4 regions of the Kitasatospora sp. NPDC057542 genome follow, and region 4 is predicted to be linked to each of the others. Evidence: riboswitches for the same ligand, from Rfam matches in the RefSeq annotation. Region 4 holds a riboswitch; each other region holds the start of a gene.

Region 1 (5,834 bases), on a different contig from region 4:
CGCTCGACCGCGTCCAGCCGGGCGACGTGGCGGGCGGCCTCGCGCGCACGCACCTCGCGTTCCAGCCGGGCCTGGTGGGTGCCGCCGGGCGCGGCGCCGTCGTGGGCGTCGTCGGCGGCGCGGCGGGCCCGTTCGCGTACGGCGTCCAGCCGGGCGTAGAGCCGGGTGAGGTGGGCCTGCTCGGTGCGCAGGGCCGTGGCGAGGGCGCCGCTGGAGTTCCGTGCGTCCGCTGGAGGTTCGCTCATCGATGTGGTATCCTTGCGGTGAGGAGGCTGTGGAGCGTCATCTGAAAGGCGCTCAATTGACCCAGCCTACCCCATCCGCCGACGCCCGGCGTGACCTCGGCTGTTACTCTTGCGAAGCGTGAGCGCGAAGCCCCAGATCCCCAATGTCCTGGCCTCCCGGTACGCCTCGGCGACCCTGGCCCAGCTGTGGTCCCCCGAGCACAAGGTGGTCCTTGAGCGCCACCTGTGGCTCGCCGTCCTGAAGGCCCAGCAGGACCTCGGCGTCGAGGTGCCGGCGAACGCCGTCGCCGACTACGAGCGAGTGATCGACCAGGTCGACCTCGGCTCGATCGCGGCCCGTGAGCGGGTCACCCGTCACGACGTGAAGGCCCGGATCGAGGAGTTCAGCGAGCTCGCCGGGCACGAGCAGATCCACAAGGGCATGACCTCCCGGGACCTGACCGAGAACGTCGAGCAGCTGCAGATCCGTCAGTCCCTCGAACACGTGCGGGACCGTACGGTGGCCGTGCTGGTGCGCCTGGCCAAGCTGGCCGCCCAGCACTCCGAGCTGGTCATGGCCGGCCGCTCGCACAACGTGGCCGCGCAGGCCACCACCCTGGGCAAGCGGTTCGCGTCGATCGCCGACGAGCTGCTGGTCGCCTTCCGCCGTCTGGAGGAGCTGATCGCCCGCTACCCGCTGCGCGGGATCAAGGGCCCGGTCGGCACCGCCCAGGACATGCTGGACCTGCTCGGCGGTGACACCGGGAAGCTGGCCGAGCTGGAGCGCCGGGTCGCCGGGCACCTCGGTTTCGACCACGTGCTGACCAGCGTCGGCCAGGTCTACCCGCGCTCGCTGGACTTCGAGGTGCTCACCGCCCTCGTCCAGCTGGCCGCCGCGCCGTCCAGCCTGGCCAAGACCATCCGCCTGATGGCCGGCCACGAGCTGGTCACGGAGGGCTTCAAGGAGGGCCAGGTCGGCTCCTCCGCGATGCCCCACAAGATGAACACCCGCTCCTGCGAGCGCGTCAACGGCCTGGCCGTCATCCTGCGCGGCTACGCCTCGATGACCGGCGAGCTGGCCGGTGACCAGTGGAACGAGGGCGACGTCTCCTGCTCGGTGGTGCGCCGGGTCGCGCTGCCGGACGCGTTCTTCGCCTTCGACGGCCTGCTGGAGACCTTCCTCACCGTCCTCGACGAGTTCGGCGCCTTCCCCGCCGTGATCGAGGCCGAGCTGGACCGCTACCTGCCGTTCCTCGCCACCACCAAGGTGCTGATGGGCGCGGTGCGCGCGGGCGTCGGCCGGGAGGCCGGGCACGAGGTCATCAAGGAGCACGCCGTCGCCTCCGCGCTGGCGATGCGCGCGGGCGCCCGGGAGAACGAGCTGCTGGACCGGCTGGCCGCCGACGAGCGGATCCCGCTGGACCGGGCCGCGCTGGACGCGCTGCTGGCCGACCGGCTGTCCTTCACCGGTGCGGCCGGTGCCCAGGTCGCCGAGGTGGTCCGCCAGGTGGAGGCCGTCGCGGCCGCCTACCCGGAGGCCGCCAAGTACGCGCCGGCCGACATTCTCTGACGTCGGATCAGCTCTGAGCCGAGGGCCCTGCCGCCGGACCGGTGGCGGGGCCCTCGCGCGTCGTGGGGACGTGGCCCGGGTCGAACGGCGGGGTGGTGGTGCCGCACGGCCAGTCGCAGTTCGGCTCGGCCACCGCTTGCTCCTCGGGGGCGAGCACATTGCCCCGTACGGTCGCGGAGGCGATCAGCCCGCCGGCGACCAGCAGGCCCGCGCAGATCAGCATCGCGGTGTGGAAGGCGGAGTCGACCGAGGCGGGCACCCGGTAGGCGTCACCGCTCAGCCCGGCCAGCGCCGGCAGGGCGGCCACCGCGAGCAGGCCGGCCGCGCGGGCGGCGGCGTTGTTGACCCCGCTGGCGATGCCCGCGTGCCGGACGTCGACGGCGGCCAGCACGGTCGCCGTCAGCGGCGCGACCAGCACGGTCATTCCGCAGCCCATCACCGTGACGGCGGGTAGCACGTCCGCCCAGTACGAGGAGTCCGGGCCGATGCGCAGCATCAGCAGCACCCCGGCGGCGCACAGCATGGGACCGACGGTGAGCGGGATGCGCGGGCCGATCCGTTTGCCGAGGCGCCCGGCGCGCGCGGACAGCGCCAGCATCAGCACGGTGATCGGCACCAGCGCGAAGCCCGAGACCAGCGGCGAGAACCCGGACACGATCTGGAGCTGCACCACCAGCAGGAAGAAGACGCCGCTGAACGCCGCGTACACGCACAGGGTGACCAGGTTCACCGCGGTGAACAGCCGGGAGGAGAACAGGCCGAGCGGCAGCATCGGCTCGGGGGCACGGCGCTCGACGGCCACGAAGGCGGCGCCGGCCGTCAGCCCGATCGCCCCGCTGACCCAGACGGCGGGGGACAGGCCCTCGCCGGCCGCGGTCAGCGCGTAGGTGACCGCGCCGAGGGCGAAGGCGGCGAGCGCGGCACCGAGCACGTCGAAGCGGCCGGAGGCGTCCTTGTCCCGGCTCTCCGGCACCGAGCGGGTGGTGACCGCGACCACGGCGACGGCGAGCGGCAGGTTCAGCAGGAAGATCCAGCGCCAGCCGGGACCGTCCACCAGCCAGCCGCCGAGGAAGGGACCGACCGCGGCCGACACCCCGCCGAAGCCGGACCAGAGGCCGACCGCCGTCGAGCGGTCGTCAGGGTGGAAGACCGCCTGGAGCATGGCGAGCGAGCCGGGGGTGAGCAGTGCCCCGCCGATGCCCTGGACGGCGCGGGCGGCGATCAGCACCCGGATGTCCGGTGCGACGGCGCAGGCCGCGGAGGCGGCGGCGAACCAGACCACGCCGACCAGGAAGACCTTGCGCCGCCCGTACCGGTCGCCGAGCGCGCCGCCGAGCAGGATCAGGCCCGCCAGGGTGAGCAGATAGGCGTTCAGCGTCCATTGCAGGGACGCCAGGGAGGCACCGAGGTCGGCGCCGATCCGGGGCAGGGCGACGTTCACCACGGTGCCGTCGAGCATCGCCATGCTGGAGCCGAGCACCGTCGCCAGTAGTACCCAGCGCCCCTGCGCGGTGCCCAGGCGCAGGGTGCCGGTCTCGGAGGTGGCCACGGGCGAATCCTGCGCTGCCGGGGCGCACGTGACAAGGGTCACCGGTGGGTGTGTTGACCGAGGGCGGTGCGTGAAGGGGCGGGTGCGCTGCGTCGCGGATCTCGGCGCAGGGTCGTGGATCAGTGGCGGGGGGTGAATGGGTTGTGTACGTATCGTGCGGTCCGGCCTGCGGAGGGTCACTGGGTCCGGGGGGATCGTTGCCGTTTCAAGAGATCGACATTGCTTCACCCGAACGGATGGGTTTTAGTTCAGCGACCGCCCGGCCAGTCCGGACGGATCCACCGGGTGGAACGCCGAGTCCTGCCGCTGCCCGGTGGTTCGAAACGAACTCTGCACGGCAGGAGTGGGGGACCCACAGGTAAGTCGCCGGACCGGAGTTCGCGCCTCAGGGCGCGGGTGTCCAGGACCGGCTCGGGGTGAAGCCGCGCATGCGGCCGGGCAACTCCAGCCCGAACCCGACAGCTCACCTCGCAGGCGTCGGAGAGGAAAATTCCATGCCTGCTCAGGCCCGTCGTATCGCCCTGCCCCGCGCTGCCCGCATCGGCATCGCCACCGCCGTCACCGGTGTCTCCTTCGCCCTCCCGCTCGTGACCGCGGTGAGCGCCCAGGCCCACATCGTTCCGGCCGCCCCGGTCGCGCAGGCTGCCGCCTCCACCGGCGCCAAGCCGGCCGCGCAGGCCGCTGCTCCGGCCGCCCAGGCCGCGCAGGAGAGCTACCGCGTCGTCAGCGGCGACACCCTGTCCAAGATCGCCGCCGCCAAGAACGTCGAGGGCGGCTGGCACGCGCTGTACGAGCAGAACCGCTCGGTCGTCGGTGCCGACCCGAACCTGATCTTCCCGGGCCAGCAGCTCGCGCTGCCGGGCCACGCCGCCGCGCCGTCCGCCGACGCTGCTCCGGCGAAGCCCGCCGCACCGGCCAAGCCCGCCGCTCCGGCGACCCAGGCCACCACGCCGCAGGCCCAGGTCCAGGTGAAGACCGAGGCGGCCAAGCCGTCCGCGCAGCTCCAGACCCAGCTGCAGGTCGCCGCTCCGGCCCAGGTTGTGACCGCCACTCCGGTCGCCGCCGCCACCTCCGGCTTCGTCGCCCCGCTGGCCAACCCGAAGCTGGGCACCGCCTACGGCGTGGCCGGTTCGATGTGGGCTTCCGGCCACCACACCGGCCAGGACTTCATCGCCTCCACCGGCACCCCGCTGCGCGCCGTCGCCAACGGTGTCGTGGTCAAGGCCGGCAACGGCGGCGCCTACGGCAACCAGGTCGAGATCAAGCTCGCCGACGGCCACTACGCCGAGTACGCACACCTCTCCTCGATCGGTGTGAAGCTCGGTCAGGCCGTCACCGTCGGCCAGCAGATCGGCCTCTCCGGTGCCACGGGCAACGTGACCGGCCCGCACCTGCACTTCGAGATCCGCAACGGCTCGGAGTACGGCTCGGACATCAACCCGGTCGCCTACCTGCGCGCGCACGGCGTCGCGCTCTGAGCCCGAGGCACTCCGACCTCGCGGGGCCCTGAGCCCCGAAGGTTTCAGGAACCGCCGCTGCTGCGGGGCGAATCGATCCTCCGGGATGGTCATGTCGGGTGACCGCTCGACCGGGTGATCGCCGCACAGTGGACATGGGCGCGGGACACGCCCAGGCCGGCCCGGCTTCATGAGGACCTCCTCGTGGAGCCGGGCCGGCTGCTTCGTTCGAGCGGGAGTCAGTGCCGGTGGACCGGCAGGCCGTACCGGGCGGCGGCCAGCAGCTCGTGCATCCGGTGGCCGAAGTCGTCGGTGTCCCGAGCCGGTTCGGGAAAGGCCAGGCGGACGTCGCGGTGGCCGTGCGGGTGGTCCAGGCGCAGCACCAGGCCGTAGCGGTCCAGCGCGAGCGGGCGGACCTCCGGCTCGTGGGCGAGCACGGCCGGGTCCAGCAGCCGGGTGAGGACGTCGAGCGCCTCGGCGTGGTCGTCGGCGAGGTGGGTGAGCAGCGCGGCCTCGTGCCGGGCCAGCGGGTCGGGGGCGGCGAGGGCGAGGTCGTCGGCGGTGACTGCGCCGGTGCCGTACGGGGTGGCGAGGACGGCGTGGGCGACGTCCACCCGCAGGTGTACGCCGAGGCCGTCGTCGGTGAGGTGGGCCAGGTGCAGCCGGCCGGCCAGGGTGAGGCGGGCGCGGACGCGGTCGCGGACGGCGACGGGGGAGACGTCGGTGATGTCGAGGACGACGGCGAGGCCGTCGGTGGCACCGGCGGCGGCCGTGGTGAGCGGGTCGTCCAGGGCGGTGCGCAGCCGCAGCCGGGAGCCGTGCACGGAGACCGGGGTGTCCAGGTGGTGGTGCTCGCCCAGGGCGCGGACGGTGAGCGAGGAGGTCGTGCTGAGCAGGCTGTGGATCCGTTCGGCGGTGGTGGGCTCGGGGACCTCGGTGGCGCCGGTGGGCAGGCTCATGGGCGGACCTCCAGTAAGTTAGGTGAGCCTAACCTAATGCGGGGGTGGGGGTGTGGCAAGCAGGCGTCCGGACGG
Region 2 (5,834 bases), on a different contig from region 4:
GCTGCTGGGCGGGCTGGCGATGCTGGCCCAGCGCACCCAGGCGGAGGTCACCTGTGTGTTCGACGGGCAGGACCTGGACGTCCCGGTGATCATGGCGCCGCCGCGCGGGGTCCGGGTGCGGTTCAGCCGGACCGGGGAGACGGCCGACGAGCTGATCCGCCGCCTGGTGCGGGCCGAACCGCAGGGCCGCCCGGTGGTGGTGGTGTCCACCGACCGGGAGGTCGCGGAGGGCGTGCGGAAGGCGGGCGCGCGCCCCGTGGCGTCGGTGCTGCTGCTGAACCGGCTGGCCCGGCCCTGAACCCACCGGGCCGCATGATGCCTGGTCAGGCGCGGTTCCGAGGCGATGCGCGGCTTTCGTGAAGTCGGTGTGGAAACCGGAGTTCACGCCTTCGGGGGAGTGGCAAAACGGATAGATCTTCACTAGGGTCTGGCGTCAAACCTATTTTCTGGAACCTCATCCCATCGGGTGAGTCCGATGAAAGAAGGAGCCGGTCCCTTGGCCTCCCACCGCCGTCCCAAGCAGCCGAGCCGCGCGCGGATCTCCGTGCTCACCGCTGCCGCTGCGACTGCGGTCGCCCTCTCCGCCCAGGTGGCCGCGCACGCTGCGCCGCAGCCGAACAAATCGGACGTCAAGGCGCAGATCGACCAGCTCCAGGAGGAGCAGGAGCAGGCGGCGGAGAAGTACAACGGAGCCAAGGAGCGGGCCGACCAGCTGCGCAAGCAGGCCGACCAGCTGCAGGACCAGGTGGCCCGCAGCCAGGAGCAGATGACCCAGCTCCAGGGCGGCCTCGCCGAGGTGGCGGGCGAGCAGTACCGCACCGGCGGCATCGACCCGTCCGTCCAGCTGATGCTCTCCTCCGACCCGTCCGGCTACCTGGAGAAGGCCTCCACCGTCCAGCAGGCCAGCACCAGCCAGGCCGAGGCGCTCAAGGGGCTGCTGGACCAGCAGCGCCGGCTGGACCAGGAGAAGACCGAGGCGGCCGCCGTGCTCGCCTCGCTGGACACCACCACCAAGGACCTGAACCAGGCCAAGGCGGACGTCAACACCAAGCTGAAGGCCGCCCAGGACCTGCTGAACTCGCTGAGCGCCGCCGACCGCGCCGCGCTGCGGGCCCAGCAGGCGCAGGACGACCGCGCCTCGCGCGGCAGCGACCGGGTCGACCTCAGCAGTCTGCCGCCGGCCAGCGGCTACGCGGCCGTGGCGATGTCCAAGGCGATGAGCAAGCAGGGCTCGCCGTACGTGTGGGGCGCCACCGGGTCGACCACCTTCGACTGCTCGGGCCTGATGGTCTGGGCGTACGGGCAGGCCGGCGTCTCGCTGCCGCGCACCTCGCAGGAGCAGGGCCACTACGGCACCCGGGTGCCCTCGCTGGACCAGGCCCAGCCGGGCGACCTGGTGATCTACGGCGCCGACATGCACCACGTCGGGATGTACATCGGCAACGGCATGGTGGTCCACGCGCCGCACACCGGTGACGTGGTGAAGGTGATGAAGGCCGACGCGATGTCGATCAACACCATCCGCCGGGTCTGACGGACCGACATGCCCGAGGGGCTCCTCCGGGGCCTGTGAAAAACGCCACCTCCGTGCGGGGGTGGCGTTCGGGTTTCCGGCCTCTTTGCGGCCGCATGCTGAGAACCGATCAGCCTTGCGTGTGCCACTGGTCACCATCGGTCATTTTCACAAAGGAACTTGGGTAATCTTCCGTCTTTTTTCTGACAAGGATTTGAACGGATCACGGTTCAGTTACTAGGGTCGTGCCCCGAACCACCGCACTGTCGATCGCCCAGCCAGGGTGGCGGCGGTGGTTACCGCCGAGTTCGCGAGGCAGCGGGGCAGGTCGAAGCGACTGCCCGACAGGGGAGCCCAGTTTTCGGGGGCGCTGTGGAGCGGAGCCGGGGAACCACGTTCCTCCGGGGTGAATCGGCGCCAGGTCGGCCGGTGGAACGGCCGTGAGGCGTCGTAGGGCATGCTTCCGGCCCGAACCCGTCAGCTCACCCGGTAGGCGGACGTAGGAAGAAGGAGTCCGCCTTCGTGGCGTCCCATCGTCGTCCCAAGCCCGCCGGTCGCGCCCGCGTCTCGATCCTGACCGGTGTCGCCGCCGCAGCCGTCGCCCTCTCCGCGCAGTCCGGCGCCCACGCGGACCCGCAGCCGACCAAGGAACAGGTCAAGGAGCAGGTCGACCAGCTCAACGAGCAGGCCGAGGTCGCGACCGAGAACTACAACGCCGCCCAGGCCAAGCAGCAGGAGCTGGAGAAGCAGGTCTCCGGCCTGCAGGACCAGGTGGCCCGTCAGCAGGCCCAGGTCACCGAGCTCCAGGGCGGCCTGGCCGAGATCGCCGGCGAGCAGTACCGCAACGGGGGCATATCCCCGACCGTCCAGCTGATGTTCTCCTCCAGCCCGGACAACTTCCTCAGCCAGGCCGGCACGCTGAACCAGGCCGGCAGCACCCAGAAGGGTCAGCTGAAGGAGCTCCAGGAGCAGCAGCGCAAGCTCGACCAGGACCGCAACGAGGCCCAGGGCAAGCTCGCCGAGCTGGAGTCGACCACCCAGCAGCTGAAGGCCTCCAAGGAGGAGGTCCAGGGCAAGCTGAAGGCGGCCCAGGACCTGCTCAACACACTGACCGACCAGGAGCGCCGGGCGCTCCAGCAGGCCGAGGAGAAGGCCGCCGCCGAGGCCCAGCTGAAGGCGGAGTCCGCGAAGCTCGACGCCGCGAAGGCCGCCGCCGACCGCGCCTCGCGCGACAACAGCCGCGGCGACCTCGCGAGCGGCACGACCACCGCTCCGGTGAAGGTGGCCGCCGGCAGCTCGCGCGGTGCCGCCGCGCTCTCGGCCGCCGCGTCCAAGGTCGGCAGCCCGTACGTCTGGGGTGCCACCGGCCCGGGCTCCTTCGACTGCTCCGGCCTGATGGTCTGGGCGTTCAACCAGGCCGGCGTGTCGCTGCCGCGTACCTCGCAGGCGCAGGCCTCGGCCGGCACCCGGATCGGTTCGGACATCTCCCAGGCCCAGCCCGGCGACCTGCTGATCTTCTACAGCGACGCCCACCACGTCGGCATCTACGCGGGCAACGGCCAGGTGCTGCACGCGCCCAAGCCGGGTGCGTCGGTGCGCTACGAGGCGGTCACCAACATGCCGCTGACCTCCATCGTGCGGGTCTGATCCCCGCGCGGACGCTTCCAGGCCCGGTCTTCCCCACGGAAGGCCGGGCCTGCGGCTTTTCCGGCGGGGTCGATCTGATGTCCGATTAGAGGTCGAATATTCGGGTTGGTGGGGGTTTGGACTCGCTTGCCCGAACTCGCTAACGTCTGCCACCGGACTCCCGCTCGACGGCCGCCCGTCGTGGTGCGGCGGCGGGGGTCGCACCGCAGGATTGGAGCCGCTGCCGCCATGCCCGTGCACCGCCGTTCCCAACTGCTCACCCGGGCGCTGGTGCTGACCGCGGCCGCCGCCACCGCGCTGGGCGTGGCCACCGGAGGCAGCGCCCAGGCCGCCCCCGGCAGCCCGGACCCGTCCGACCGTCAGGACGTCACGGCACAGGTGGAACAGCTGTACGACGAGGCCGAGCAGGCTTCCGAGAAGGCCAACGCGGCGCAGGAGGCCCAGCGGCGGCTCCAGGGCGAGACCACGATCCTCCAGGGCGAGATCGCCGTCGCCCAGAACCAGCTCAACGAGCTGCGCGGCGACCTGGCGACGGTGGCCGGGGCCGAGTACCGCGGCGGCGGGATGACCCAGACCGCCCAGCTGATCCTCTCGCCCGACCCGGAGGGCTACCTGGCCCGCGCCCGCACCCTGGGCCAGGCCGCCGTGCGCCAGCAGGAGACTCTGCACGAACTGGTCACCCGGCAGCGCCGGCTCGACCAGCGCCGCACCGAGGCGGCCGGCAAGCTCGCCGAGCTCGACCGGACCCGCCGCTCGCTCGCCGACAGCAAGCAGCAGATCCAGCAGCGGCTGGCCAAGGCGCAGAAGCTGTTGAACGGCCTGGACGCCACCGAGCGGGCCCGGATGACGGCCCAGGACGCCCGGGACGCCGAGCAGCGCGCCACCCGGGGCACCGACCGGCTGGACCTCGGCACCGCCCCGCCCGCCTCCGAGCGCGGGGCCGCCGCGCTGGCGGCCGCGGTGCGGATGATCGGCTCCCCGTACGTCTACGGGGCCACCGGGCCGCACGCGTTCGACTGCTCCGGTCTGATGTACTACAGCTGGCGGCAGGCCGGAGTGACCCTGCCGCGCACCTCGCAGGCCCAGGCGTACGCCGGGCAGCGGATCAGCCTGTCCGAAGCGCGACCGGGAGACCTGGTGATCTTCTACCGGGACATGCACCACGTCGGCATGTACGCCGGTGGAGGCGTGATCGTGCACGCACCCCGCCCGGGCGCCAAGGTCCGCTACGAGAGCGTCACCGCCATGCCGGTCTCCGGGGTGGTCCGGCTCTGAGCGCCCTGCCGTCCGGCCCCGCCGGCGCCACCGACCCTGCCGGCCCCGCCGACCCCGCCGAGACAGCCCGGCCCCGGCCCCGTCCCCGCCGCGTGCTGTCCCGGCGGGGTGCGCTGCTGCTCGCGGCCGGCGGAGTGGCCCAGCTGTCGCTGCAGCCGGCCGCCCCGGAGGTACGCCCGGCGCGGTCGGCGGACCGGCACGGCGAGGTGGCCGCCGCGCTCGCGGAGCGGGCGCGCTCGGCGCCGCCGTGGGCCGGGCTGCCGGTGGCCGAGGCGGGGTACCGCAACCTGGTGCTCGCCGCCTCCGGCGGGCCGGAGCGGCTGACCGCCGCCGCCGACCTGGCGGTGCGGATCGCCGGGTACGACGAGTACCCGGTGGTGTACCCGCGCCGGATCGAGCTGGTCCGGGCGGGGGACAGCTGGCGGGTCGAGCGCGAGGAGAGCGCGGGCGGGCCGCCCGCGCCGTGGGACTTCGGGCCGCTCCGGTCGGCGCCGGGCGCGCACTGCCTGGTGCTCGGGCCGGCCGCCGGCCCCGACCCGGCCGAGCTGGTCGCGGTGGGGGACCGGGCGGTGCCCGCCGTCACCGAGGTCTGGGGCGGCGCCTGGCCGGGGCGGCTGCTGCTGGAGCGGCCCGCCACCGAGGAGCAGTTCGCCCGGCTGCTGGAGGGCGACCCGGACGGCTGGACGGGCATGGCGGCGGTCACCGTGGCCGCCCCCGGCGCGCCCTGGCACACGCCCTCGGACCGGGTGCTGGTCAACCCGGAGGCGTACGGGCGGCTCAGTGACTTCGGCCGCCAGGTGGTGATCACCCACGAGACCACCCACGTCGCCACCAGGGCCGACACCCGGGCCTGGACCCCGCTGTGGCTCTCCGAGGGCGTCGCCGACTGGACCGCCTACCGCGACTCGGGCCGCAGCCCCCGGCAGATCGCCCCCGAGCTGGCCCGGGACGTCGCCGCGGGGAAGCCGCCGACCGCACTGCCCGCCGACCGGGACTTCGCCGCCGGAGCCTCCGGGATCGCCCAGGCCTACGAGCAGTCCTGGCTGGCCTGCGAGCTGATCGCCCGCGTCCACGGCCCGCAGCGGCTGGTCGCCTTCTACCGGGCGATCGGCGCGGCCGACGGGCAGGGCGAGGACCGGGAGCGCCGGACCGACCGGCTGATGCACCGTGAGCTGGGCGTCGGCCTGGAGGAGTTCACCCGGCTCTGGCTGGAGCAGGTGACGGCGCTTTGAGGCGCGTCCGATCAGGGGTCCGGTCAGCGGCGCTGTTCGGCCGGGGTGCCCGGGTGGTCGATGCCGTCCAGCAGGTCCTGCTCGTAGGCGATGCCCGGACGCACCGGGTAGCCGGCGGCCGGCAGCGGGGCGGGCTCGCGGTCCAGCACCACGGTCGGCGGCAGCGG
Region 3 (5,834 bases), on a different contig from region 4:
CACCGAGGACGAACTGGTGGAGATGCTGGTGGACCGGGGAGTGGCGGGCATCGTCTTCGTCTCCGGGTTGCACGCCGACAGCACCGCCGACCACGACCGCTACGCCCGGCTGGCCGGGCGCGGGGTGCCGTTCGTGCTGATCAACGGCTACAGCGAGAAGATCGACGCGCCGTTCATCTCGCCGGACGACCGGGCCGCGATGTGGATGGCCGTCCAGCACCTGGCCGAACTCGGGCACGAGCGGATCGGGCTGGCCGTCGGTCAGCGCCGGTACGTGCCGGTGCTGCGCAAGATCGAGGGCTTCACGGCGGCGATGTGCGAGGTGCTCGGACGCACCCGGGAGGAGGCCGAGAACCTCGTCCACCACACGCTGTTCAGCGTGGAGGGCGGGCACGCGGCGGCCGGCGCGCTGCTCGACAAGGGCTGCACGGCGATCGTCTGCGGGAGCGACATGATGGCGCTCGGGGCGATCCGGGCGGTGCGGCAGCGCGGGCTGTCGGTGCCGCAGGACGTGTCGGTGGTCGGCTTCGACGACTCGCCGCTGATCGCCTTCACCGAGCCGCCGTTGACCACGATCCGCCAGCCGGTCGAGGCGATGGCCACGGCGGCGGTGGACGCGCTGCTGGAGGAGGTCGGCGGAAACGCGGCCCAGCGCGGTGAGTTCATGTTCCAGCCGGAGCTGGTGATGCGCGGGTCCACCGGGGCCTGCGCGCGCTGAGCCCCGGCCGCCACGGTCGAACGAACGGGCCCCGGAGGGCGGTTGCTCTCCGGGGCCCGTTCGGCGTGCGCGCGGTCGGCCGTCGCGGGCCCTCAGGCGGTCAGCCCTCCTGGGTGGTGGGGCGGTCGACGGTCAGACGGTGTCCGTCGGCGGCCTCGCCGGTACGGGTCTCGGTGCGGCGGCCGCGGGCCAGGTAGTCGCGCAGGACCAGTTCGACGGCGTCCTGGGGGTTCTTGGTACCGGAGAGCATCATCGCGTCGATCGCGAGGTTCGCGTCGAGGGTGACGGTGACCTGGGCCATGTGACTCCTCCTCGGGTGCAGAGCAGCAGCATGCCCGTTGGGGCGGGGATCCACCACGGGATATGGCGGAACCGCCGGAGGGGGACCCCGAACCGTCGGCGGGAACGCCGGAACCCCCGGAGAGGAGCGACCAGACTCTCCCCGGGGGTGGTGGGTGGTCAGCGTGCGGATGACGACCGGCGGGTAACAGGTGACAGATGACAGATGTTGAAATCTGTTATCTGTTCTTCGTTATCCGTCGGCTGTCACCGGTTGCCCGCCCGCCGTTGCGCCGTCCTCAGACCCGGCCGGCGAAGTCCGGGGCCCAGTTGGCGATGCTCTGCTCACGGACGCCCGAGCTCGGGTTTGCGGCCTCGACGTACTTGCCGTTGCCGACGTAGATCGCGACGTGGTAGACGCCGGAGTCCTTGCCGTTGTTGGACCAGAAGAGCAGGTCGCCAGGCTGGAGGCTGTCCAGCGAGACGTGGGTGCTGGCGGCGGCCTGGTCGGCGGCGACGCGCGGGATGGAGATGCCCGCGGCGCGCAGTGCGGCTTGGGTCAGACCGGAGCAGTCCCAGCCGCCGTTGCCGGTGCCGCCGTAGACGTACGCCTGACCGACCTTCGACTCGGCGAAGGAGATCGCGGCGGCCATGCCGCTGGTGGCGGCGGGGGCCTGGGTCTGCGGAGCGGGCTTGGCGGCCGGCTTGGCGGCCGGGGCCTGCGCCTGGGTCTGGGTCTGCGCGGTCGGCCGGGCGTTCACCGCACCTCCGTTCGCGGACTGACCGGACTTCTGCGAGCGGTCGAACCAGGTGAAGTCCGAGCCGGCGGTGGAGGACCGGCCGGCCTGGCCGTTGCCGCCGAGGGACAGGTGCTGGCCCGGGTAGATGCTGTCCGGGCCCTCGGTCAGGGTGCCGCGGTTCAGCTCGTACAGCCGCTGCCAGCCGCCCTGCACGTTGTGCTGGTCGGCGATCGAGGACAGCCAGTCGCCCTCGACCACGGTGTAGTCCCCGCCCTGGACGGGCGCGGCGGGCGCGGCGGGCTTGGCGGCCGGGGTCTGGGGCTGCGCGGGCTTGGCGGCGGGCTTCGCGGCCGGAGCGGCCGGCTTGACGTTCTGCTGGACGGGCTTGGCGGCGGACGAACCGGCGGTGGAGCCCGCCGAGGTGTCGACCGAGGCGGCGGCGCCGCCCTTGGTGAGGCCGGCCTGGACGGAGCACACCGGCCAGGCGCCGGGGCCCTGCGAGGCGAGGACCTTCTCGGCGACGGCGATCTGCTGGTCCTTGGTGGCTAGGTCGGCGCGTGCCGCGTAGGTCGTGCCACCGAAGGCGGACCAGGTGCTGGAGGTGAACTGGAGGCCACCGTAGAAGCCGTTGCCGGTGTTGATGCTCCAGTTGCCGCCGCTCTCGCACTGGGCGACCTTGTCCCAGGTGGCGACGGAGGCGGCGGAGGCGGCGCCGGAGGTGAGGCAGGGGACGGTGAGGCCGACGCCCGCGACGCCGAGGGCGGCGATCACGCGGTGGGTGCGGCTGGACAGGCGAGTGCCGTTGGTGGGCAGCATGAAGACGCGGTCCTCTCCCACGCCTGCGAGGTGAGCTGTCGGATTCGGGCTGGAGTTGCCCGGCCGCGCGGTGGGCGCGGCTTCACCCCTAGCCCTGGACCGTTCCGGAGACCGGCCCGGGGCGACTTACCTGTGGGTCCCCCGCTCCTGCCGTGGTGCGTTTTCGCGCTGCCAGGACATCCGACGGCAGGACTCGGCGTTGCGGATGAACCGGGTTCGTGTGGTTACGAACGGGGAGCACGTTAATCAGACTTAAGTTCAAACTGCAAATGGCTGTGATGTACATCACGGTTTAGTCGAAACTGCCAAAATTGCAGCCAGTCATGATCGCAAATGATCATTTGTGCGCAACGCTATTGCGGGAATCCACAACTGGCTCCGCCTCAGGAAGGCCGTGACGGTGCGTCGAATTGCGGAGCGGCTTACTCGGACAGGTGGGGGAGCGGCCGCGATTCGCGCGCCTGGACGGGCGCCCCCTATTTCCTTTCAAATAGCACCAGAACGGACATTTCACTTCGTTGCCGTTCGGCTCCCGCACGGGACGCACGGGGCAAGAAGGGGAAAGCGAAGGGTCCGGAACGCAAGCCGTTCCGGACCCTTCGGTGCGCGCGAACCGGCGCGCGGTGTCGACTACTGCCCCGAGGCTCCCTCGGTGGCCGCGTGGGCGCCACGAGTGCCCTCCACGGCCCCCTCGGCCTCGGCGGCGGCCGCCGCCTCCGCCTCGGCCCGCGCCAGGTCCTCCGGGGACGGCGCGGGCAGTGCGGCCAGGTACGTAGAGGCGATCAGCTGGCCGACCGACGGGTACGCGCCCAGCGGCGCGGCCGACGGGCAGCCGGTCTCCTCGGCGGCGGTGGCGAGCAGCTCGGAGTCCGCCTCCGGGCCGATCACCAGCGGGGCCAGCGCCGGGCGCTGCGAGCCGGTGTCCTTGAGGTGGTTGACGGCCGCGGCCACCGAGCCGGGCACGTCGAGCGCGGCGGCGACGACCGGCACGGCCAGTCGGGCGGCCAGCAGCACACCGGTGATGCCGGCCGCGGCGGCCGCGTCCTCGCCGCCGACGGTGGTCAGCACCACGCCGTCCGCGGCGGTCGCGATGGCGAACAGCCGGGCGCGGTCGGCCCGGGCCAGCCCGGCCTCGGACAGTCGGACGTGCACGGCCTCGGCCAGCAGCGGGTGCGGGCCCAGCGGGTCGGTGACGGGCGCGCCGTACTCGGCGGCGATCGCGTGAAGCTCGGTCAGGAAGGTGTGTGGGCCGGGCACCAGCGGCACCAGGACGGGCGTCGGCAGCCCGGCCTCGGCGGCCAGGGTCAGCAGCTCGGCCACGGTGCGGTCCTCGCCGCCGGGGCCCTCGGTGCCGTCGCCGGCGAGGTAGCCGACCGCGGTCTGGACGCCGTTCTGCTCGGTGCGGACGATCGAGAGCAGCTCCTCGACGACCGAACGGGACTCGGGCCCGGCGGTCGCGGGCACGGCGAGCACCAGGGCCGGGGCGCCGGCCGGGATCTCGGGGCGCTCGGGACGACGGTGGCGCCCCCGCGCACGGGAGCCTGGGGTGCGGACGGGCAGTGGCGCGCCCGGGATGGCTGCGGTGCTCATGCCGGAGATCGTAGGACATCTGCCCGTCCGGCTTGCAGTCGGCTGCCGTTCGGGTTTCGCGTGGCCGCCGCGCGGACTCGGTGCGTCTCCGAAGCCGGTCCGGGCCTATTGCCTACAATCCGGACATTCCTCGCCCAGCCCGCTCGCAGTCGCCGGTGGTCGCACACGACGTAATCCGAGGGGGCGGGCGTTGCATCTGTGGCGCGTGAGATGTCTCACAGCATAGGGGTGGCCTGACGGAGGGTCACGGGGGTGCGACTCCCGGCATTCGAAGATCAACATTTAGCGGGGAAGTGCTCACGGCCGGTTATCGCGAGCTCGGCGATTCCATCGGCTATGTCCGTTTACGTACCGTCAGGAGAAGGGCCCGTGAAGAGTTCGGGGCTGCGGATAAAAAGCCCCGTGCACCTGCAATGTCCCGTGCTGATGCACGTGCACTGCGGCTATCATCGCGTCAAGTGAGGCGTTGTGCCGGGCCGGTACGGGGCCGGTCCGTTCGTTCGGCGGTGCCGGGGGGCGCCGCGCTGGACGACAACTCCGGAGCTCTTCGGGAGATTTCTATGCACGACTCGCAGGACACGCACGGCTCGTACGACACCTACAACGGGATGGCTGCCGCCGATCTCCAGGGGGTGGTCTGGCAGAAGAGCCGGCACAGCAACTCCCAGGGCAACTGCGTCGAGTTCGCGGCCCTGCCGGGCGGCGATGTGGCGATGCGCAACTCGCGGTTCCCGGACGGTCCGGCCCTCATCTACACCCGGGCCGAGATCGCCGCCCTGCTGCTCGGGGCGAAGGACGGGGAGTTCGACCACCTGGCGGTCTGACCGGCCGCCGTGCTCCACCATCGGGGGGCCGTCGTGGGTGCCGACACCACGACGGCCTTTGTCTTTGCCTCCTGAGGATGCCTCTCGTCCGGATGTCCTTGCGCCGGATGCTTCTCCTCCGGAGGCCCCTTCTTCTCCGGACGCCTCTTCTCCGGAGGCCTCCTCCGGTCCGGATCCGCCCGGCCGCACTGAGCCGCTCGCGGGTCCGGGGCGCCGGAAGGCCTCGGCGGCGCCTGGTGGAAGGGCCCGGGGTGTGGTCCTCCCGGGGCTTCCCTCGACCGGCCGTGCGCCGTGCGGCGCAGGGGCCGTGCTGGGCGCGGGGCCCGTCCTAGGCCGAGCGCCGATGCCGCCCGCCGACGTCGACGGGGCCGTCGAGCGGTGAGCGGCCGCCGAGTCCGAGGTGTCCGTCCAGCGGGGAGCCGCCGACCGTCTCCGCCTCGAACATCGCCCAGACCACCTTGCCGCTGCCCAGCGGGTGCCAGCCCCAGGAGCGGCTGAACGACTCCACCAGGTGCAGCCCGCGGCCCGACTCGGCGACGAAGTCGGCCTCCCGGGCGACCGGGCCGAGGCTGCTCGGATCGCTCACCGCGCAGACCACCTGGGGTGCGCGGTGCACGAGGCTTATTCGGATCGGAAGCCGGCCGTCCGCGGTCGGCTGTATGGGAAAGTCGTACTCGCCCAGGGCGCCGCCCGACGGGTCGGGCCGTGCGCCGATCGCATGCCGGAGCGCGTTGGTCACGAGTTCCGAGGCCACCAGCGCGACGTCGTCGAACAGCTCCGTCAGGCCCCAGCGCTGGAGCGTGGTCCGAGCGAAGTCGCGCGCGGTTCTGACGGCTTCGAAGCGAGGAGCGAGCGTACAGGTGACCA
Region 4 (5,834 bases):
GGGACGGTGGGAGCGGAAGGGGGGTGGCGGGGGCCGCCGCAGCGGTGTCGGCGGCGTCCACCGAGTCCCAGATGCCGACGTACCAGGGCTTGGCGGCCTTCGCCTCGCCGGCGCTTCCGGGAGCTGCGTTCTGGGAAGAGGCGGCACCGGCCGCGGACGAGGAGGGCTGGGCGGAGGACTGACCGGCCGGATCCACCGCGATGTACGGGGTCTCCCCCGGCACCGCGTAGTGCAGCCGGGCGCGGGCCTGCGCCTTGACGTACTCCGGGTCCTGCCAGCGGGCCTTCTCCCGGCGCAGCTGCTCGACCTGCTGGCGCGCGTGGTCGGCCTTCGCCCGCTGGGCGGAGATCTCGGCGCGCTGGGAGATGAACTGCCGCGTCGGGTAGGCGAGGATCGCCACCAGCGAGCAGAGCACCAGGACGAGGACGGTCGCCCGGCTCGTGAACCGGGGCCGGGCCGCCAAGCCCGGGATCCTCCAGCCAGCCATCTCCCGTATCCCCTCCTGGTCGCGACGGTGCCCCGCCGTCCACCCTACGGGGTGAACGGCGGGGCACCGGTCAGGCGTGCGCTACCGGGAACGCCCGGCCCTCGTGCTTGCCGTGCTCGACAGTCCGCGTGGCGGTGCTGATCACTCCGCGGAGCGGAAGCGCGGGAAGGCGCCGCGGCCGGCGTACTCGGCGGCGTCGTCGAGGATCTCCTCGATGCGCAGCAGCTGGTTGTACTTGGCGACGCGCTCGGAGCGGGCCGGGGCACCGGTCTTGATCTGGCCGCAGTTGGTGGCGACGGCCAGGTCGGCGATGGTGACGTCCTCGGTCTCGCCGGAGCGGTGCGACATCATGCAGCGGTAGCCGTTGCGCTGGGCCAGCTCGACGGCGTCCAGGGTCTCGGTCAGCGAACCGATCTGGTTCACCTTCACCAGCAGCGCGTTGGCGGTGCCGGTCTCGATGCCGCGGGCCAGGCGGGCCGGGTTGGTGACGAACAGGTCGTCGCCGACCAGCTGGACCTTGTCGCCCAGCTTCTCGGTCATGGCCTTCCAGCCGTCCCAGTCCGACTCGTCCAGCGGGTCCTCGATGGAGACCAGCGGGTAGGCGGCGACCAGCCCGGCGTAGTACTCGATGAGCTCGGCGGAGGTGAGCGCCTTGCCCTCGAACTGGTAGGCACCGTCCTCGTAGAACTCGGAGGAGGCGACGTCCAGGGCCAGCGCGACGTCACGGCCGGGCACGTAGCCGGCCTTCTGGATGGCCTCGACGATGAGGTCCAGGGCCTCGCGGTTGGAGTCCAGGTTCGGGGCGAAGCCGCCCTCGTCGCCCAGACCGGTGGACAGGCCGCGCTCCTTCAGCACGCCCTTGAGCGTGTGGTAGACCTCGACGCCCCAGCGGACGGCCTCGGAGAAGGACTCCGCGCCGATCGGGGCGATCATGAACTCCTGGATGTCGACGTTGGAGTCCGCGTGCGAACCGCCGTTGAGGATGTTCATCATCGGGACCGGCAGGACGTGCGCGTTCGGGCCGCCCAGGTAGCGGAACAGCGGCAGGTCGCTGGCCTCGGAGGCGGCGTGCGCGACGGCCAGCGAGACGCCCAGGATGGCGTTGGCGCCGAGCGAGGACTTGTCCGGGGTGGCGTCCAGGTCCAGCATGGCCTGGTCGATCAGGCGCTGCTCGGTGGCGTCGTAGCCGACCAGCTCCGGGCCGATCTGCTCGATGACGGCCAGGACGGCCTTCTCGACGCCCTTGCCGAAGTAGCGGTTCTTGTCACCGTCACGCAGCTCCAGCGCCTCGAAGGCACCGGTGGAGGCACCCGACGGGACAGCGGCACGACCCGTGCTGCCGTCGTCGAGGCCGACCTCGACCTCGACCGTGGGGTTGCCGCGCGAGTCGAGGATCTCACGGGCTACGACGACATCGATGGACGGCACGAGGCATCTCCTTGCGGAAGCAGGGTCCGGTCTGACGGTGGTGCTGTCAGCAGGACGATTGCGGAGTCGTTACGACCAGAGCCTAACCGCCCGGGCTCCCGGGGCCACGCCGACCTCGGTCCCGTCTCAGCGTGTGGCCCCACTACCCGCCGGTAGTTCACCTGCTTGCCCCAGCTTGTCCCACCGGAGCGGGCGAATGCGGACGAAGGGGACCGGTAGGACCGGCCCCCTTCGGACGTCGGGACGCAACGGCGTCGGCTCCGCGTGCGACGGCCCGGCGCCGGACATGACGGACCGGCGTCGGGCACGACGGCCCGGCGCCGGCCGCGACGGCTCAGCCGAGGTGCAGCACCTGGCCGGGCAGGATCAGGTTCGGGTCGCCGCCGACGGTGGCGTGGTTCTGCTCGTACAGCGCGCTCCAACCGCCGGACACGCCCTGGGCGGCGGCGATGGTCGACAGGGTGTCACCCGCGCGGACCGTGTAGTCGTGGCCGGCGGCCTGCGGGGCCGGCTGCGCGGCGTGCGGGGCGTACTGCGGCTGGGCGGCGGCCTGGCCGGCGTACTGCTGGTAGACGCTCTGGTGGCTGGTCCAGTACCAGGCACCGTTGTTCTGGTACCAGTACACCTTGGCGTCGGCGTCCCAGCCGGCCTTGCCGGAGAAGCCCGGGGTCTGCGGCTGCGCCTGCTGCTGCGGGGCGGCCTGCTGGACCGGCTGCGCGGCGGGCTTCTGCACCGGCTTCTGGGCGGCCTGCTTCTGCGCGACCGGCTTCTCGGCCGGCTTGACGGCGGGCTTCGGGGTCTGCTGCTTGGGGGCGGACTGCGCCTTGGCGTCCGAGGAGGTGTCGACCACGGCCGGGGCACCGCCCTTGGTCAGACCGGCCTTCTGGGAGCAGACCGGCCAGGCGCCCGGACCCTGCGAGGCCAGCACCTTCTCGGCGACCGAGATCTGCTGGGCCTTGCTGGCCTGGTTGGCCTGCGGCGCGTAGGCGGTGCCGCCGTACGCCTTCCAGGTGCTGGAGGTGAACTGGAGGCCGCCGTAGAAGCCGTTGCCGGTGTTGATGCTCCAGTTGCCGCCGCTCTCGCACTGGGCGACGGAGTCCCAGGTGGAGGCCGGGGCCGCGGAGGCGCCGGTGGCGGTGAGGAGCGGCATCGCGAGTCCGACGCCGGCCACACCGGCGACGGCGATGGCCTTCTCGGCCTGGGTGCGACGACGGTGACGGCCAGTTCCAACGAACAGCATGAAGAGGTCCCTCTCCGCACGCCTGCGAGGTGAGCTGTCGGGTTCGGACCGGGAGGTGGCCCGGCCGCCGTACGCGGAAACGATTCCGCTCGGGCGGCTTCACCCCAAGCCGTGGGGAGACGGCAACAAACCTGGTTCCCCCGCCCCTGCCCAGGGTTCTGGTCGGTTTCCCGTGGCGCGGCGGGCAGGATTCGGCGTTCCGCGTACGAGGTCCGCAGCTGCGAACTCCAGGGAGAGTAGACAGATCATCAGACTAATCACAAGCTCATATCGTCGATATCACACGAGAATTACGGCCCGTGTCCGATCGCCTACCAACGGCGGCGTTATGTCCGGATTGATGGGCGTTCACACCCTCGCCGGTAGGCGATCGGCGACGTCCGTCGCGTGACCTCAGCGCGCCGAGGGCGCGGAAGGGGCATGCGGAGGCGCGTGCGGGGAGCGGCCCTCCGGGCTGAATTCCACCGGGAGTTCGCGCAGCCCACGCATGATCAGACCGCCGCGCCAGCGCAGGTTCTCCGGGCTTTCCGCGAGCCGCAGATCGGGCAGCCGGGAAAGCAGCGTGGCCAGCGCGGCGCGCCCTTCCATCCGGGCCAGCGGGGCGCCGATGCAGTAGTGGATGCCGTGCCCGAACCCCAGGTGGGGGTTGTCGGCCCGGGCCAGGTCGAGGGTGTTCTCGGCCGCGAACCGCGCCGGGTCGCGGTCCGCCGCCGCCAGCACCACCAGCACCGGGTCGCCGACCGGGATGTCCACCCCGCCGATGGTCAGCGGCCGGGTCGCGAACCGCCAGGTCGCCAGCTCCACCGGCCCGTCGTAGCGCAGGAGTTCCTCGATCCCGGTCTCCAGCAGTGCGGTCTCCCCGCGCGCCACCGACTCCTGCAGCAACCGGCGCTGCTCCGGATTGCGCAGCAGCGCGTAGGTGCCGTTGCCGATCAGGTTGATGGTGGTTTCGAACCCCGCGAAGATCAACACGAAGCACATGGCGGCGGCCTCGTTCTCCGTCAGGTGCTCGCCGTGGTCGCTGGCCCGGATCAGGCCGGAGATCAGGTCGTCACCGAGGTCGGCCCGCTTGCGGTGGATGAGGTCCACCAGGTAGGCGCGGATGCGCTTGACCGCCCGGCCCACGCCGCCGCGCTGCCCGCCGTGGTGGCGGATCATCATGCCCGCCCAGTCCCGCAGATCGTCCTGGTCCTCGGCCGGCACGCCCAGCATGTCGCAGATCGCGTAGATGGGGAGCGGGAAGGCGAACTCGTGGATCAGGTCCGCCGAACCGCGCTGCGCGAAGCCGTCGATCAGCCGGTCGGTGAGCTGCTGCACCCGCGGCTCGAACTCGGCCACCCGGCGTGGGGTGAACGCCTTCGACACCAGCCGGCGCAGCCGGGTGTGGTCCGGCGGGTCGATGTTCAGCAGGTGGGTCATCAGGTCCGCCTGCCGCTCCCCCGGAATGCCCACCCGGCCGGTGCGGTGCGCCTGCCCGCTGTGGTGCGCCGGGTTCTTCGACAGCCGGCTGTCCGCGAGCGCCTGCCGGGCGTCCGCGTACCGGGTCACCAGCCAGGCGTCGACGCCGCTCGGCAGCGTGGTGCGGTGCACCGGGGCGTGCTCGCGAAGCCAGGCGTAGGCGGGGTACGGGTCGGCGGCGAACTCCCAGGTGAACAGCTGCGGGGCGGTGGCGTCGGAGGGCGCGGCGGCGGGACGGGCGGGGTCGGGCTGAGCTGGCATGGACCGACCGTATCCGGTGCGACGGGGGACCCTCCCTCCGGCGGGCCGCCGCTCCGCCGCCGGCGGATCGCATCCGGCGCGCCAACACCCCGTGGCACGGCCATGGACGGACCGTGGACAGCCCGTGGACAGCTCTTGGCCGACTCTTGGCCGCGGGGCGGGCGTGAGCCTGGTCACCTGAGGGGTAATCCCTGTTGCGGAGGGTCAGGACCTGCCTACGATCCTCCGCAGTACGCGTGGGCGCCGGTGCGGTGTCGTCCACAGGGAGGAGCAGGCCATGCGGGTCAGCGGGTCAGTCGTCGTCATCGCGGTCCTCGACGGCGGGTCGGGCGCGGGCCTCGCCCGCCGGTTCGCCGCGGCCGGCGCCACCGGAATGCTGATCGCCGACCAGCACGTCGGCATCGCCGAGGACCTCGCCTCCGAGCTCGACCGGCCCGGCTGCCCCGTCGTCGGCGTCTGCGGCGACATCCGCCGCCCCAGCGACGTCGCCGCCCTCGTGGACACCGCCGAGAAGCACCTCGGACCGATCGACCTGTTCGCCGTGGCCGGCCCGGACGGCGAGCGGATCGTCTCGCTGGCCGAGCTGCCCGACCACCTCGACCTGGAGCGCCTCGCCGAACTCGTCGTCCTCGTCGGCGAGGCCATCGGCGAACTCGTCCCGCCGCAGCGGCGCCCTGAGCCCGCCGCCACGGCGGCCTGAGGCCCGTCACTCCAGGCCCGGGCCCGTCACCCCGAGCCCGTCGTCACTCCGGCTTGAGGCCCTCGGCCGCGCGCACCGCGTCCCGGTAACCGCGCGCGGCCGACCGCAGTGCCGCGTCCACGTCCACCCCGGCGTCGTGCGCCCGCTGCGCCACCGCGAGCAGCAGCCGGCCCGCCGAGTCGGCGGTCAGCTCGGCCGGCAGCTCGTACGGCTCGTCCGGCACCCCCGTGAAGCCCGCCCGGCGCACCCGGGACACCAGC

The links. A riboswitch is a leader RNA that binds a small molecule or an ion and turns the genes downstream of it on or off. The one in region 4 is predicted to bind cyclic di-AMP.
Region 1: linked by a shared signal. The riboswitch ahead of ACFU7Y_RS14740 (peptidoglycan DD-metalloendopeptidase family protein) and the one ahead of ACFU7Y_RS17305 (transglycosylase family protein) in region 4 are both predicted to bind cyclic di-AMP.
Region 2: linked by a shared signal. The riboswitch ahead of ACFU7Y_RS19105 (NlpC/P60 family protein) and the one ahead of ACFU7Y_RS17305 (transglycosylase family protein) in region 4 are both predicted to bind cyclic di-AMP.
Region 3: linked by a shared signal. The riboswitch ahead of ACFU7Y_RS01720 (transglycosylase family protein) and the one ahead of ACFU7Y_RS17305 (transglycosylase family protein) in region 4 are both predicted to bind cyclic di-AMP.

Annotation. Positions count from the first base shown of each region.
Region 1 covers NZ_JBHVFE010000094.1:8-5,841, reverse strand. Annotated here, with positions in the region: gene ACFU7Y_RS14755 (HelD family protein) at 1-245, opposite strand, end outside; gene purB (adenylosuccinate lyase) at 355-1,794, shown strand; gene ACFU7Y_RS14745 (MFS transporter) at 1,802-3,343, opposite strand; cyclic di-AMP (ydaO/yuaA leader) riboswitch at 3,698-3,835, shown strand; gene ACFU7Y_RS14740 (peptidoglycan DD-metalloendopeptidase family protein) at 3,838-4,821, shown strand; gene ACFU7Y_RS14735 (DUF2470 domain-containing protein) at 5,040-5,759, opposite strand.
Region 2 covers NZ_JBHVFE010000137.1:2,595-8,428, reverse strand. Annotated here, with positions in the region: gene ACFU7Y_RS19115 (NYN domain-containing protein) at 1-298, shown strand, start outside; gene ACFU7Y_RS19110 (C40 family peptidase) at 497-1,534, shown strand; cyclic di-AMP (ydaO/yuaA leader) riboswitch at 1,872-2,025, shown strand; gene ACFU7Y_RS19105 (NlpC/P60 family protein) at 2,036-3,160, shown strand; gene ACFU7Y_RS19100 (C40 family peptidase) at 3,389-4,435, shown strand; gene ACFU7Y_RS19095 (hypothetical protein) at 4,528-5,667, shown strand; gene ACFU7Y_RS19090 (glycosyltransferase 87 family protein) at 5,691-5,834, opposite strand, start outside.
Region 3 covers NZ_JBHVFE010000006.1:12,733-18,566, reverse strand. Annotated here, with positions in the region: gene ACFU7Y_RS01730 (LacI family DNA-binding transcriptional regulator) at 1-718, shown strand, start outside; gene ACFU7Y_RS01725 (hypothetical protein) at 819-1,019, opposite strand; gene ACFU7Y_RS01720 (transglycosylase family protein) at 1,297-2,574, opposite strand; cyclic di-AMP (ydaO/yuaA leader) riboswitch at 2,561-2,762, opposite strand; gene ACFU7Y_RS01715 (hypothetical protein) at 3,184-4,143, opposite strand; gene ACFU7Y_RS01710 (DUF397 domain-containing protein) at 4,704-4,967, shown strand; partial or broken gene ACFU7Y_RS01705 (ATP-binding protein) at 5,407-5,834, opposite strand, start outside.
Region 4 covers NZ_JBHVFE010000117.1:1,743-7,576, forward strand. Annotated here, with positions in the region: gene ACFU7Y_RS17295 (septum formation initiator family protein) at 1-487, opposite strand, end outside; gene eno (phosphopyruvate hydratase) at 629-1,915, opposite strand; gene ACFU7Y_RS17305 (transglycosylase family protein) at 2,250-3,155, opposite strand; cyclic di-AMP (ydaO/yuaA leader) riboswitch at 3,161-3,329, opposite strand; gene ACFU7Y_RS17310 (cytochrome P450) at 3,549-4,874, opposite strand; gene ACFU7Y_RS17315 (SDR family NAD(P)-dependent oxidoreductase) at 5,152-5,574, shown strand; gene ACFU7Y_RS17320 (MazG family protein) at 5,618-5,834, opposite strand, start outside.